4 regions of the Ruegeria sp. YTSA064 genome follow, and region 1 is predicted to be linked to each of the others. Evidence: riboswitches for the same ligand, from Rfam matches in the RefSeq annotation. Region 1 holds a riboswitch; each other region holds the start of a gene.

The links. A riboswitch is a leader RNA that binds a small molecule or an ion and turns the genes downstream of it on or off. The one in region 1 is predicted to bind cobalamin.
Region 2: linked by a shared signal. The riboswitch ahead of AC2FI7_RS13635 (hypothetical protein) and the one ahead of AC2FI7_RS18180 (DUF4198 domain-containing protein) in region 1 are both predicted to bind cobalamin.
Region 3: linked by a shared signal. The riboswitch ahead of AC2FI7_RS02175 (DUF1636 family protein) and the one ahead of AC2FI7_RS18180 (DUF4198 domain-containing protein) in region 1 are both predicted to bind cobalamin.
Region 4: linked by a shared signal. The riboswitch ahead of AC2FI7_RS11355 (DUF1636 family protein) and the one ahead of AC2FI7_RS18180 (DUF4198 domain-containing protein) in region 1 are both predicted to bind cobalamin.

Annotation. Positions count from the first base shown of each region.
Region 1 covers NZ_JBXWNK010000012.1:168,485-171,468, reverse strand. The annotation lists gene cbiM (cobalt transporter CbiM) at 1-480, opposite strand, end outside; gene AC2FI7_RS18180 (DUF4198 domain-containing protein) at 487-1,233, opposite strand; cobalamin riboswitch at 1,400-1,602, opposite strand; gene AC2FI7_RS18175 (aldehyde dehydrogenase family protein) at 1,715-2,984, opposite strand, start outside.
Region 2 covers NZ_JBXWNK010000008.1:125,462-128,445, forward strand. The annotation lists gene AC2FI7_RS13630 (alpha/beta hydrolase family protein) at 1-765, opposite strand, end outside; cobalamin riboswitch at 887-1,107, shown strand; gene AC2FI7_RS13635 (hypothetical protein) at 1,195-1,602, shown strand; gene AC2FI7_RS13640 (protein-tyrosine phosphatase family protein) at 1,606-2,109, opposite strand; gene AC2FI7_RS13645 (DNA polymerase III subunit gamma/tau) at 2,280-2,984, shown strand, end outside.
Region 3 covers NZ_JBXWNK010000001.1:435,650-438,633, reverse strand. The annotation lists gene cobN (cobaltochelatase subunit CobN) at 1-40, opposite strand, end outside; gene cobW (cobalamin biosynthesis protein CobW) at 46-1,101, opposite strand; gene AC2FI7_RS02175 (DUF1636 family protein) at 1,098-1,478, opposite strand; cobalamin riboswitch at 1,563-1,765, opposite strand; gene AC2FI7_RS02170 (NAD(P)-dependent oxidoreductase) at 1,911-2,858, shown strand.
Region 4 covers NZ_JBXWNK010000006.1:261,715-264,698, forward strand. The annotation lists gene AC2FI7_RS11350 (ABC transporter ATP-binding protein) at 1-711, opposite strand, end outside; gene AC2FI7_RS11355 (DUF1636 family protein) at 708-1,064, opposite strand; cobalamin riboswitch at 1,302-1,509, opposite strand; gene AC2FI7_RS11360 (catalase family protein) at 1,841-2,908, shown strand; gene AC2FI7_RS11365 (peroxidase family protein) at 2,927-2,984, shown strand, end outside.

The sequences.
Region 1 (2,984 bases):
GAACGCGTCACCGGACATCGCCAGTGAAATGGCAACAAACGCGGTTGTGGCTGCGATTGAGAACGCCCCCCCGATACCGCCCCAAATCGCCCCCTGAATGGCCGAGCCTCGGGCGATGAGGCGGCCAAAGATCATCCAGGTCAGTACCGCCGGAAGGGCAATATTCAGCGTATTTATCCCAAGCACAGTCAATCCGCCAAATCCAAAGAATACAGCCTGTAACAGCAGCCCTACAAACAAAGCCGGAAAGGCGGCCCAACCGAGCAAAAGCCCGGCCAGGCCATTCAGGATCAGATGCACAGAAGATGGGCCAATCGGCACATGAATCAGCGAAGCAACGAAGAAACTGGCTGACAGAACACCCGCTGTGGGAATGCGATCCAGATCCAGCGACCTCAGCCCCATTGCAATCCCGCCTGCAGCAGCGATCGCACCGCCGATTACGACAGGGTTCGAAAGAGCACCATCTACAATGTGCATAAGGGTTTACTCCAGATCCCAGGCGCGGATCCAGATCACGGCATCCTGGCTCAGCTCTTTACCTTCATGCTCGGTTTTCGGACCAGAGCCCAGAGCGGCGAAACCCCAGTAACCGGCTTTGGGTACACCAAAACTGAAATAGCCATTCTCGTCCGAAATCGCTACCAGCGCACCACCTGGCAGCGGTGACACCGTCGGTGCAGCGGCACCCGTGCTTTTCAGGTCAGGGGCGGCGGCGATGTATTCGATCTCAATCTCGACCCCTGCAACTGGTTTGCCCTCGCTCAGCACGCGACCCGTGAAAGTTGAGCCCGCAATGATGTTGTAGGGCTTGTTCAGCGGCAGGATTTCTGTTGCCAGACCTTGCGGCTGATCCCAGTCGGTGGGCAGTTCATTTCGGTTCAGATAGGCCTTGGTGATCTGCTGGATATAAATATCCTCAGATTCTTCGTAGTAAGGCGTAGGAACGGTCACCACCACATAGTCGCCCGAACGCTTCACCGGGACCGAGCCTTTGAACGCCTTGGCGCTGTTGTCTGGGCCGTCAAATGTGGTTTCTTCCAATGTGTCCAGCAGATCGGTTTTATTGCCGTTGTGGATCACATAGAATTCTTCCGGTTTTTCAAGCGTCATCACATGACCAGCTTCAAACGGGTGCCAGAATATCAGCTTTACCGGCACATCACCGGGTCGCTCGATCATCGTGTTTTCTGTGTATTCCATTAGGAAATGAGCGCTCGCAAACGCAGGCATCACTGCAGCAGCTGCTGCCAAAAGCAATTTCTTCAAAACTCAGTCCTTCTCAGGTCGCGCCTTCCCCGGCACATATTTGGTTTTGACTTGGGGAGGGCCCGCGTCCGTTCGTCGACCGAGACAAACAGATACAGCGTACACCCCGTCGCCGACAATGAGCACCCTTTCCGAGGGCGCGTGTTCGGCAGGTCTCCTGACTTGCGGGTCAAAGCGCTATGCTGGCCTTCCCGGGATATCCCAGTGGCATTGTCAGCCGCGCTCGCCGCTTACAGTTGCGGGGGCAGTTGCAGATTTGGCGCGAAGAGCACCGCACTACATTCCCTATTGCTTCCAGGGGAATCCCCCGGAGCCGAACATGGCGTGTTCATGCCAGAACATGCAAAGCACGGTCAACAATCGTTTCCGTCACTAAGCGGGCCATTTGCGAAATTAGAGTACCCACATTCGCTCGACCAGCATCGGATCGATCCTGACAGCTTCTTCACAGCCGTATTACAGCCATCTTATCTTGCGTCATGTCATGCATGGTGTAGCCGATACCGCCGGTGTTGTACCCTGATTGATGGCGACCCGCGAATGGCATCCAGTCGACCCGAAAAGCAGTATGATCGTTCACCATGACGGCCGTGGCGTCCAAATACCGCACGGCATGCATTGCTGTATCCAGGGATTTGGTAAAGACCGACGCCTGAAATGCAAAAGGAAGAGCGTTTGCAGCTTCGTATGCAGCACTAAGATCATCATATTCATAAACACAAACGACCGGCCCGAAGATTTCGGAGGTGGACACGCTCGCATCAGCGGGTGGGTTTAGAAGGATAGTCGGAGCATAGGTCGTTCGGCCCAGCCGTTTACCCCCTGTCATTACGCGGGCACCTCCCGCAACCGCTTCGTCTACCCATTGTTCTACTCGATCAACTTCACCCGGACGGATCAGTGGCCCACATTCCACGCTGGCGTCACGGGCATCACCCACCTTCAGCGCTGAGGCGGCTTCTGCCAACTTTCGAGCGACCGTTTCCACCATCCCTGATGGAGCAAAAACACGCTGAACCGAGACACAAACTTGACCGGAATGATAAAATCCACCCTTGGTCAACAAGGGGATCATGGCATCAATGTCGGCTGTCTCATCGATGATAACTGGCGCCGCTCCGCCGTGCTCCAACGCGCATCGCGTCCCCGGCGCCAGCTTCGAGCGCAGCATCCAACCGACACGTGCCGATCCGATGAAAGAAAAGAATCCGACACGCGCGTCCGTGATCATCCGTTCAGCTACATCATTTTGGCAAATCGTCAGATGGCACCACTCCTTTGGTAGGCCAGCCTCGTACAGGATGTCGACAAATGCTTCGCATGACAGTGGTGTATCAAGTGCCGGTTTGACGAGGACCGGGCATCCAGTGGCCACAGCCGGGGCCACCTGATGTACGATCAAGTTCAACGGATGGTTAAACGCGCTTGCGGCAACCACTACGCCGATAGGTTCACGCTGTGTAAAGGCAATCCGACCCGATCCTGCCGCCGTCAGATCCATCGGTATTTCCCGACCCGCCATCTGACAGATCTCATGGATACACAGCTCGACACCATCAATGGCACGCGTCACTTCGATGCGCGCGTCAATCAAGGGTTTGCCACCTTCGCTGGCGATTAGCATCGCAAGGTCTTCCGCGCGGCCGGACATGATCCGAGCTGTATTCTTCAGAACCTCAATCCGCCTGTAAGCAGGCAACCAAGTGCCTCGATCA
Region 2 (2,984 bases), on a different contig from region 1:
CGGATGGCGCCGCGCGCCAGAACCATAGAGATCGGCAAGCCGCCAAACCGCCTCGGGGGGCACAACCTGATCATCCTCAAAGGCGAATATGTCAACTTGCTTGCCCATGTCGGCCCAGCGGTTTGCCGGCAAGGTGTTTCCGATTTCGGGTACATAGCTTTGAGGCGCTGTGCACCATTTGCGCCATTGCCAGTAAACTTGGGAAGGCAGATTTGTTCCAAAACCCAAAGCCTTTCCAGGCAAATACCCGAGCGCATGTACCGCCAGGGGCGCATGACCGTACCAGAACAACGTCGCCAAAGCGCGGTAAGGCCAAGGATGATCCCTCAGCGTTACCAGGCCGGAACAGACACATATCATCCTGTCGATCTGATCGAAATCGGGTTGGACCGGACCAAACATCCCGCCCAAAGAATGCCCGATACTCCAAAGCTTGGCCTGTGGAAACCTCCGCCGCATTTCGGTCCGTGCAGCCGGAATGTCGATCAGCGCCCAATCCGCCATGGTGACACGCGATTGCTTTTGTGAGCCTGTCAGAGAGTGACCAAAATCCCTGTAGTCATAAGTCAGGCAGGCCATGCCGTGCGCTTCTGCAAGCCAACTTGCGAAATGTTGGTAGTAATCTCGGGGCACACCGGTTGCGCCGTTGATCACAACAACTTTGTCCGGTTTTGCGACTGGATGATAGAGCCGGGCCGACAGTATTGCCGGGCCGGACTGAAACTGAATGTCCTCGGTGACAACCGCTTGCTGTGTGTCCAACATGGTGCCCTCTGAAATCAACTGAACCGATCAGTTCACCCAAGGCGCGCCGAGTCAAGGTTGACGTGGCTAGACCGTGCGTCACATGCCATGATCAATCTTCTTGACACCCGAACGATTGTACCGCTAGCGATGACGTGATGGTTCTCGCGCCCAACCGGGCCGGGATGAAAAGGGAACACGGTGCGGTTCTGCCCGGATAAACCCGGAACGAACCCAGTCCGAGACTGCCCCCGCAACTGTAAGCGGAGAGCGATGTCGAAATGCCACTGGCCTTGAAGGCCGGGAAGGTCGGCAAAGCAATGACCCGCGAGTCAGGAGACCTGCCATCAAAACGAAACTGAAACTCGGGCGGGGTGTCCGGGCAGGGCAAGACCGCATGCATGCTGTCCCTCCTGATTGATGCCCCTGCCCTGCGCGGAGGGCGCATGAATGATCTGGAAGACCAACACGCATAAATTCTCGGCAACAATTTGCCAACGGACCGGGAAAAACTGCCCCGCTTTGGCACGAATGGCACGGGCACTGGCCAATTCGGTTGGAAAAGCTGGCCCCACGACCACCGCAGGATTCGGAATCGAAGGAAGCTGCGATCTGACTCATTGCACCAGTGGATGCACCGCCCGATTTCGCTCCGGTCCGGAAGAAACCCGAGTGTTCTGTGATGCCGATTCAGACGTCGCGATCGACCATCTGGACAGCTATGCAGACCTGATGTTTGGCACGGACTCGCGCCCCATCCCTGCAGGCACCTTGTCCCGACCGCCGTGCGCAATGCTGGAAGTGTTAGCCCTGAGCGGAAACACTCGGGCGCAGGCTGAATACCGTCCGTCGGCCTGATCGCTATTCGGCTACCAGGACACTGGCAGGCGCAGTCGCCCAGCGCAGCTGCGCGTCGGTTTCAACTGCACATGGGCGTAAGGCTCGCAACCTTTTCAATGCCTCGTCCGGGTGCTCTCCACACTCGACCATCAAGCGCAATACAGCCATACCAGAGCGGCCACATCCGCCTTTGCAGTGGATTAGTACTCGGCCTCCACCCGACAATGCGTGGCGAGCAGACTCGCTGGCATCCGCCCAGCGCATATCAATGTCGTTGCAGGGTATACCGTAATCCTCGACTGGCAGATGAACCCAGCGACAAGCGCGGCTGCGAACATCGGCCCCAAAATCCCTGGCGCCATCAAGGATCATCTCGACCTCAGTGGTCATTGACAGAATAAGGCCGGGCTTCCATCCGGTAACCGCATCAAGATCACCGGAATAGTCTCCTCCTCGCCCTGGCATTGAGGTTAACGCAAGCGAGCCCCCGCCCACTTGAAGTGCATGGATAACAATCTGAGCCATTCTACGCTCCCCCCGAAACGCTGATCAGAAAATCTTTCTGGCTGGTCTTAGACTGTACGATATTAACCGCGTCGGACGGCAATCCAAAATGAAAATCCTCGCGGCTTGCTGTGGACGCGGGCAGCGGGGGCCTCTACGCTGCGGCGTAATTCGAATCCGACAGAGCAGACATGACCGATACGCCAAGCCCCGCCTACCAGGTTCTTGCCCGCAAATACCGTCCTGAAACCTTTACCGATCTGGTCGGTCAGGACGCGATGGTACGCACACTGAAAAACGCGTTCGAGGCGGACCGGATCGCCCAGGCCTTTATCATGACCGGCATTCGTGGCACCGGTAAAACAACCACAGCCCGGATCATCGCGAAGGGGATGAATTGCATCGGGCCTGATGGCGAAGGTAAACCCACCACCGAACCCTGCGGTCAGTGCGAGCATTGCGTCGCCATCATGGAAGGCCGCCACGTTGATGTGATGGAGATGGATGCCGCCAGCCGGACTGGTGTGAACGACATCCGTGAAATCATCGACAGTGTCCGCTACCGTGCCGCCAGCGCACGCTACAAGATTTACATTATCGACGAGGTCCACATGCTCTCGACCAGCGCTTTCAACGCGCTGCTCAAGACGCTTGAGGAACCACCCGAGCATGTGAAATTCATCTTCGCCACGACCGAGATCCGCAAGGTCCCGGTCACGGTTTTGTCGCGCTGCCAACGTTTCGATTTGAGGCGGATCGAACCCGAAGATATGATCGGCCTGTTGCGCAAGATCGCTGAATCCGAGAAAGCGCAGATCGCCGATGACGCATTGGCGCTAATCACCCGAGCCGCCGAAGGATCTGCCCGTGACGCAACCTCGCTGTTGGATCAGGCG
Region 3 (2,984 bases), on a different contig from region 1:
TTTCCTCTAACCCGTGGCTTTCGCGGAAGACGACGTGCATGAATCTTACTCGGCGGCCTCGGTCACACCCACAAGGATATCACGGATTTCGGCCTCTTTGATATCATCATGCTCGGCGATGACCACAAGGCGCGAGTGGCGCTCTTCACCAGGTTCCCACGGGCGGTCATACTGATGACGTACCCGCGAGCCGACGGCCTGTACCAGCAGGCGCATGGGCTTGCCCTGAACCGCGGCATAGCCTTTGACGCGCAGGATGTTCAGTTCCTTTGCCAGGCGTTCGATCTTGGCGACCAGATCCAGCGGATCAGTCTGTTCCGGCAGTTCGACGATGATGCTTTCAAAATCGTCATGCTCGTGATCGTGATGACCATCATGATGGCTGGGACGCGCTTCCATGTCGTCCTCGGCGGCAGCTTCAAGGCCCAAGACAACGCGCACGTCCACGACACCTTCGGCGACTTCGACGACGGGTAGGGGGCGAGGGGCTTTGGCCGCGATGACCTCTTTGGCTTTGGCGACACCTTCGGGACCGGCCAGATCGGGCTTGGTCAGCAGGATGATGTCGGCGCAAGAGATCTGATCTTCAAACACTTCCGATAGTGGCGTCTCGTGGTCGATCGACTCATCGGCGAGGCGCTGGGCGTCTACCGCTTCGACATTGGGTGCAAACCGACCAGCGGCAACCGCTTCGGCATCGGCCAAAGCGATCACGCCGTCGACTGTGATTTTCGAGCGAATGTCTGGCCAGTCGAACGCTTTAAGCAGCGGCTTAGGCAGAGCCAGGCCCGAGGTTTCGATCAGAATGTGATCGGGGCGCGGCTCCAAGGCCATAAGCGCTTCGATCGTGGGAATGAAATCGTCGGCCACAGTGCAGCAGATGCAGCCATTGGCCAGTTCCATGATGTTTTCTGCTGGGCAATCCGGGATTGCGCAGGATTTCAGGATATCGCCATCGACACCCACATCGCCGAACTCATTGACTACAACAGCCAAGCGCTTGCCTTGCGGGTTCTGCATCAAATGCTTGACCAGTGTCGTTTTGCCCGAGCCCAGAAAGCCGGTGATCACGGTGACGGGCAGTTTTTCGAGATTGCTCATTTCAGGGCTCCAATCGGGGGAATACGGGCCGCGCAATTCTTGCGGAAGTGTTCGGGGCGTTCACGCCATTTGACCAGCCCGTCCTCGGTCTGAAGGTACTTGGTGGCACCTTCAATGATGGTTTCGACGTGATCGGTTTCGCTGAGGTGTTCGTAAACGAATGTCCAGCGATCAGGTCCGCCACGCAGCACGATAGAACAGCCCTCATCGCAGTTTGAAAGGCATTCTACTGCTTTCAAGGTGATGCCCTCGGGCAGGGCGGCCTGTTCAAGCGCTTTGTGCAGCAATGTGCCGGGGCGTTGGGCGTCGTCTTCGACGGGTAGGCCGCGACGGCATGTAGTGCAGACCAGCAGCTCGACCGGTGTGGTCTCGGTCATGTCTCTCATCCCCCCAATCCTCTTCGTGGGGGACGGGGTTTCATGCGGGCCGATCAAAGCCCCACACCGGAACACCCCGTCCGGTTTCATCTTCGGGCGTTGGCAGGTCTCCCGGCTTGCGGATGTCAGAGCAGTGCTCTGTCGGATGTCCCGCCTTCCCGGCATTCGCCAGTGGCTTGGGCACCCTCTCCGGTCACGGTCGCGGGGGCGGCTGCGTTTGACGGAAAATCCGCTGACGCATTCCCTTTTCATCTGCTGCTGCAGACACCAACACTTGGCTCTTGGGACAGCATTACCCCCCTTGTCAAGCGAGTCTCGCTCAACAGTGCGTACAGGGGCAAAAAAGCGACCTCTGAGGGTCGCTGGACGGCATGACTTAGGTCAACAGGCGTGTTCGCATGTGCATCGAAAGACGAACAGGGAGAGCGTCATATGAAAGTAGGCTTCATCGGGCTGGGAAACGTGGGCGGAAAATTGTCGGGCTCGCTGCTGCGCAATGGGATTGACCTGACCGTTCATGACCTCAACCCTGATCTTGTGTCTGGATTTGTCGCGCAGGGTGCGAAGGCAGCTGAAAGCCCCGCTCAATTGATGCGGGATTGTGACGCTGTGATTACCTGTCTGCCATCTCCTGCCGCCTCGGACGCGGTAATGCAGGAGATGCTGTCCGAAGTGACATCCGGTAAGATCTGGATGGAAATGTCCACCACCGACGAAGCGGGAGTAAAACGATTGGGTGCTTCGGTGATCGAACGTGGGGGGGCTGCAGTCGATTGCCCGGTATCGGGCGGATGTCATCGGGCGGCTACGGGCAATATTTCGATCTTCGCAGGCTGCGATCGAGAAACATTTGAGCGCATTCTGCCGTTCCTGACGACGATGGGGCGCCGCGTTTTGCACACAGGCGATTTGGGATCGGCCTCAGTGTTGAAGGTGCTAACAAACTATTTGGCAACCGCAAATCTGATCACTTGCGCCGAGGCTTTGGTGACCGCAAAGGCCGCAGGGATGGATCTTGGCACGACCTATGAGGCGATCAAAATTTCGTCGGGCACATCATTTGTGCACGAAACGGAAAGCCAAGTGATTCTGAATGGGTCCCGCGATATTTCATTCACCATGGATCTGGTCAAAAAGGATATCGGTCTGTTTCAGGAGGTCGCCGACCGCGCCGGGGTGCCGCTGGAGATAAACCCGGTGATGATGGAAATCTTCGACGACGGAATCGCACGCTACGGTGACCGTGAACTTTCCCCTAACATTATCAAACGCCTTGAGGACGCCACGGGACTGGATATCCGTGCACCGGGGTTCCCCGCCGAAATGCAGGATGATGAGCCGGAAGAGCCGGGTTACGAAGTGGTTCCTCAGAATCGGTGAAACATATTGTGCTGACGTTCAGGAAGAGTTTCGTTTGTTGATGCCACGGTTATCTGCGGTTCGGAGGTGGTTATTCGGATTGTCGCAGGAAAGTTCTGATCAAGTCAGCGGTTAACTCAATATTAG
Region 4 (2,984 bases), on a different contig from region 1:
CACGCCAAAGGTTTCACGGACCCGTTCGGGCGTCAGAACTTCGGCAACAGTGCCAAATCCGGTCAGGTGCGTGGATTTCATCAAAGCAACATGTGTGGCAAATTCAGGGATCATGACCAAATCGTGCACGATCATTACCACTGTGACCCCAAGATCAGCGACCAGCGATAGCATCCGCCCCTTTGCGTCCGGATCCAAATGATTTGTGGGTTCATCGAGAAACAGCAACGAGGGGTTTTGTGCCAAGGCGCGAGCAATATGAGCCCGCTGACGCTCACCCCCAGAAAGCTGAGCCATCCGCTTGTCCGCCAACATGCCTAAATGGGTGAGGTCTAATATCCGGTTCAGTTCGCGCGCATGATCTTCGGCCGAGCGATCTGCGCGTATGGGGATCTGACCCAATGCCACATAATCACGCAGTGACAGACGCCCGTCAGGAAATTCCTGCTGGCTGACAACGGCTATCATGCGGGCGCGTTCTTTTGCGGATAGGTGCTTGAGGCTTTGTCCATTCATACGCACATCCCCCAATGCCAGTGCCTCGGCACCACAGAGTAGATTCAAAAGCGTTGTTTTACCTGCCCCGTTCGGACCAGCGATCGCAAGAATAGCGCCCTCGTCCAAGGCGAACGAAACGCCTTGCAACAAGATATCTCCGTTAAGCGCGTAATATTCCAGATTTTCGGCTATCAGAAAGCTTTGCTTGGTCATAGCGCTTCCTCAAGCTCAATACGCGGCAGGCGTGAGAGAGTTTTTGTGAACAATGCCCGTGGCCGATCAGTGGCTTTTGTCCAACCATCGCCACTGCGCAGATACTGATGGGCAAATTCAACGATCGCGTCCAAATCTTTATCTGTAGAAATGTCACCAAATAGATATTGTGCTTTGCCACGGGCCTGAAAGCCGATGGTGGTTGGCCTTTCACAACCCGCCATACAATTCACAGAGCGGATCACAAATTCCCTCGGCAATTTATGCTTCAAAGCCTGGGGTACTTTGTCTGCACTTTCGCCACTTCTGCAGCTCGCGCAGACAAGAAGGATATGATCAACATTGTTCGTCATCTCGCCACCTTTATTGCGCAATTAAAGTTATTGCTATGCTATATCGTAACGTTTTGAGTATTCTGAACACCGCGTTGGGCACCCCGCGTCGGCGGTTCACGTTGTCGACAATGTATTGATCAGCGATTTTCGCATTTCTCACTCCGCTTGTTTCCAAGCGCAGACGGAAGCTGCCAGTCGTGCACACACGTGTATAACGTGCCATCAATACCTCCTTCCAGGACGCCCCGCCCCGGGTTGGTTGAACAATTGATGGCAGGTCTCCTGACTTGCGGGTCCGCGCTTGGCCAACCTTCCCGACCCTTGGGGTCAGTGGCTATTTGGCATAGCTCACCGCTTACAGTTGCGGGGGCAGTTACGGAATTGGCGCCGCGTGGCATTCCTCACCGTATTCCCTTTTCATCCCTCTGACGTATCGTTGGGAACCATCTGCTGCCTGAGTGCCCGAGATCAAGAAATGCGTCAATAACTTTCTGTCAGCATAAGTCTTCCAAGGTAAGCCAACGCAACGCTAGCGAACACGGCGCCAACCGCGCCCGTTTGGAAGTCGTAAATCGATTGATCCCACCCTACCAATTATTGACCGGTATACTTCATTCTGACGCGAAAACGGCTGTTTGAGGTCGAAAGGATTGAGGCAATAAGGCTGCCATAAGTCACTTCATTTGAAAGAAAAACCAAAAAGGGTTAATCTGCGGGCATTTAGAAGGGGTTGGCTGTCAGACATATTTGTAGAGGTTAATTATTGCCTGGGCTTGCTCGGGAAAGGGGGTTCGTTGACACATTATTTGCCAAACACTTCACCTGAAGACGTGGTTGACGATATCATCGATCAGAATTTTGAAGCGATCGCGAAGTGGAAAGGTCGAAGGTTAAGAGCGCAACATGGGCGCAGCCATGGGTGTGTCAAAGCCACTTTCACAATCCGGGACGATCTGCCGGAAAGGTTGCGCCATGGCCTTTTCGAAAAAGCAGCAAGTTATTCTGCAGCAGTTCGCTTTTCCAACGGTGCGCATCTGGATGATCGTAAAACCGATGCCCATGGAATGGCGGTCAAACTATTTGATGTGCCGGGCACCAAACTGATCGACGTCGAGGCGCTTTCACAACTCAACATCTCGCAAATCAGCGATGAGTTCGACTTTGTTCTTGTCGATCGGGACACTTTCCCCAGTTACCTTTCCGACGATTATGAACGGCTAAGCAGCCTGATCGCCACGCTGCAAGCCCTACAGCACGCGTCAAATAAGCGTCGCAGCTGGTCATTGAAGCTGATCACTCGAGGGTTGGTGGCCCTGTTTCACGCATTTGCCACACAAAAAGGCAGGCGACGTCTTCAGACTGCGAGCGATTTTGCCTCGAACTACATGCAGTCGCCATTCGAGGCGCATTTCTGGTCAACGACGCCCTATCGGCTGGGGACTGACCTGACAGTACGATACCTCGCCCGCAGCGTTCGACATAAGGTAGCAACTAAACCGGTGGACGAGCATGACGGCATCAGCCGGAAACTCCGTCAGGACGTCGCCGGTGACGGCAATCGATTTGAGTTCTGTATAATCGAACCACCGCGTAATGATGGCGACTTCGATCCGCTCGACAACCGCGTCCGATGGGCCTGCGATCCACAGCCAGACGCACCACTTGACCCGTTTCATCGCACGGTTACACCCATCGCAGATATTACCATCGAAAGAGATGCAGAATTTGATCCGCTCGATGGTGATACCCTTTCATTTTCGCCATGGCGTGTGACCGCCGAGCACAAACCTCTGGGTCCGATCAACGAAATCCGGCTTAAGACTTACCTCAGCCTCGCGCGCGCCCGTTTTCCAAACCGATGATCAATTGGAGCCATTTAGATGCTGAATATTGATGATCTTATCAATCTTGGGTTCAAGATCGCACCACGCACGACAA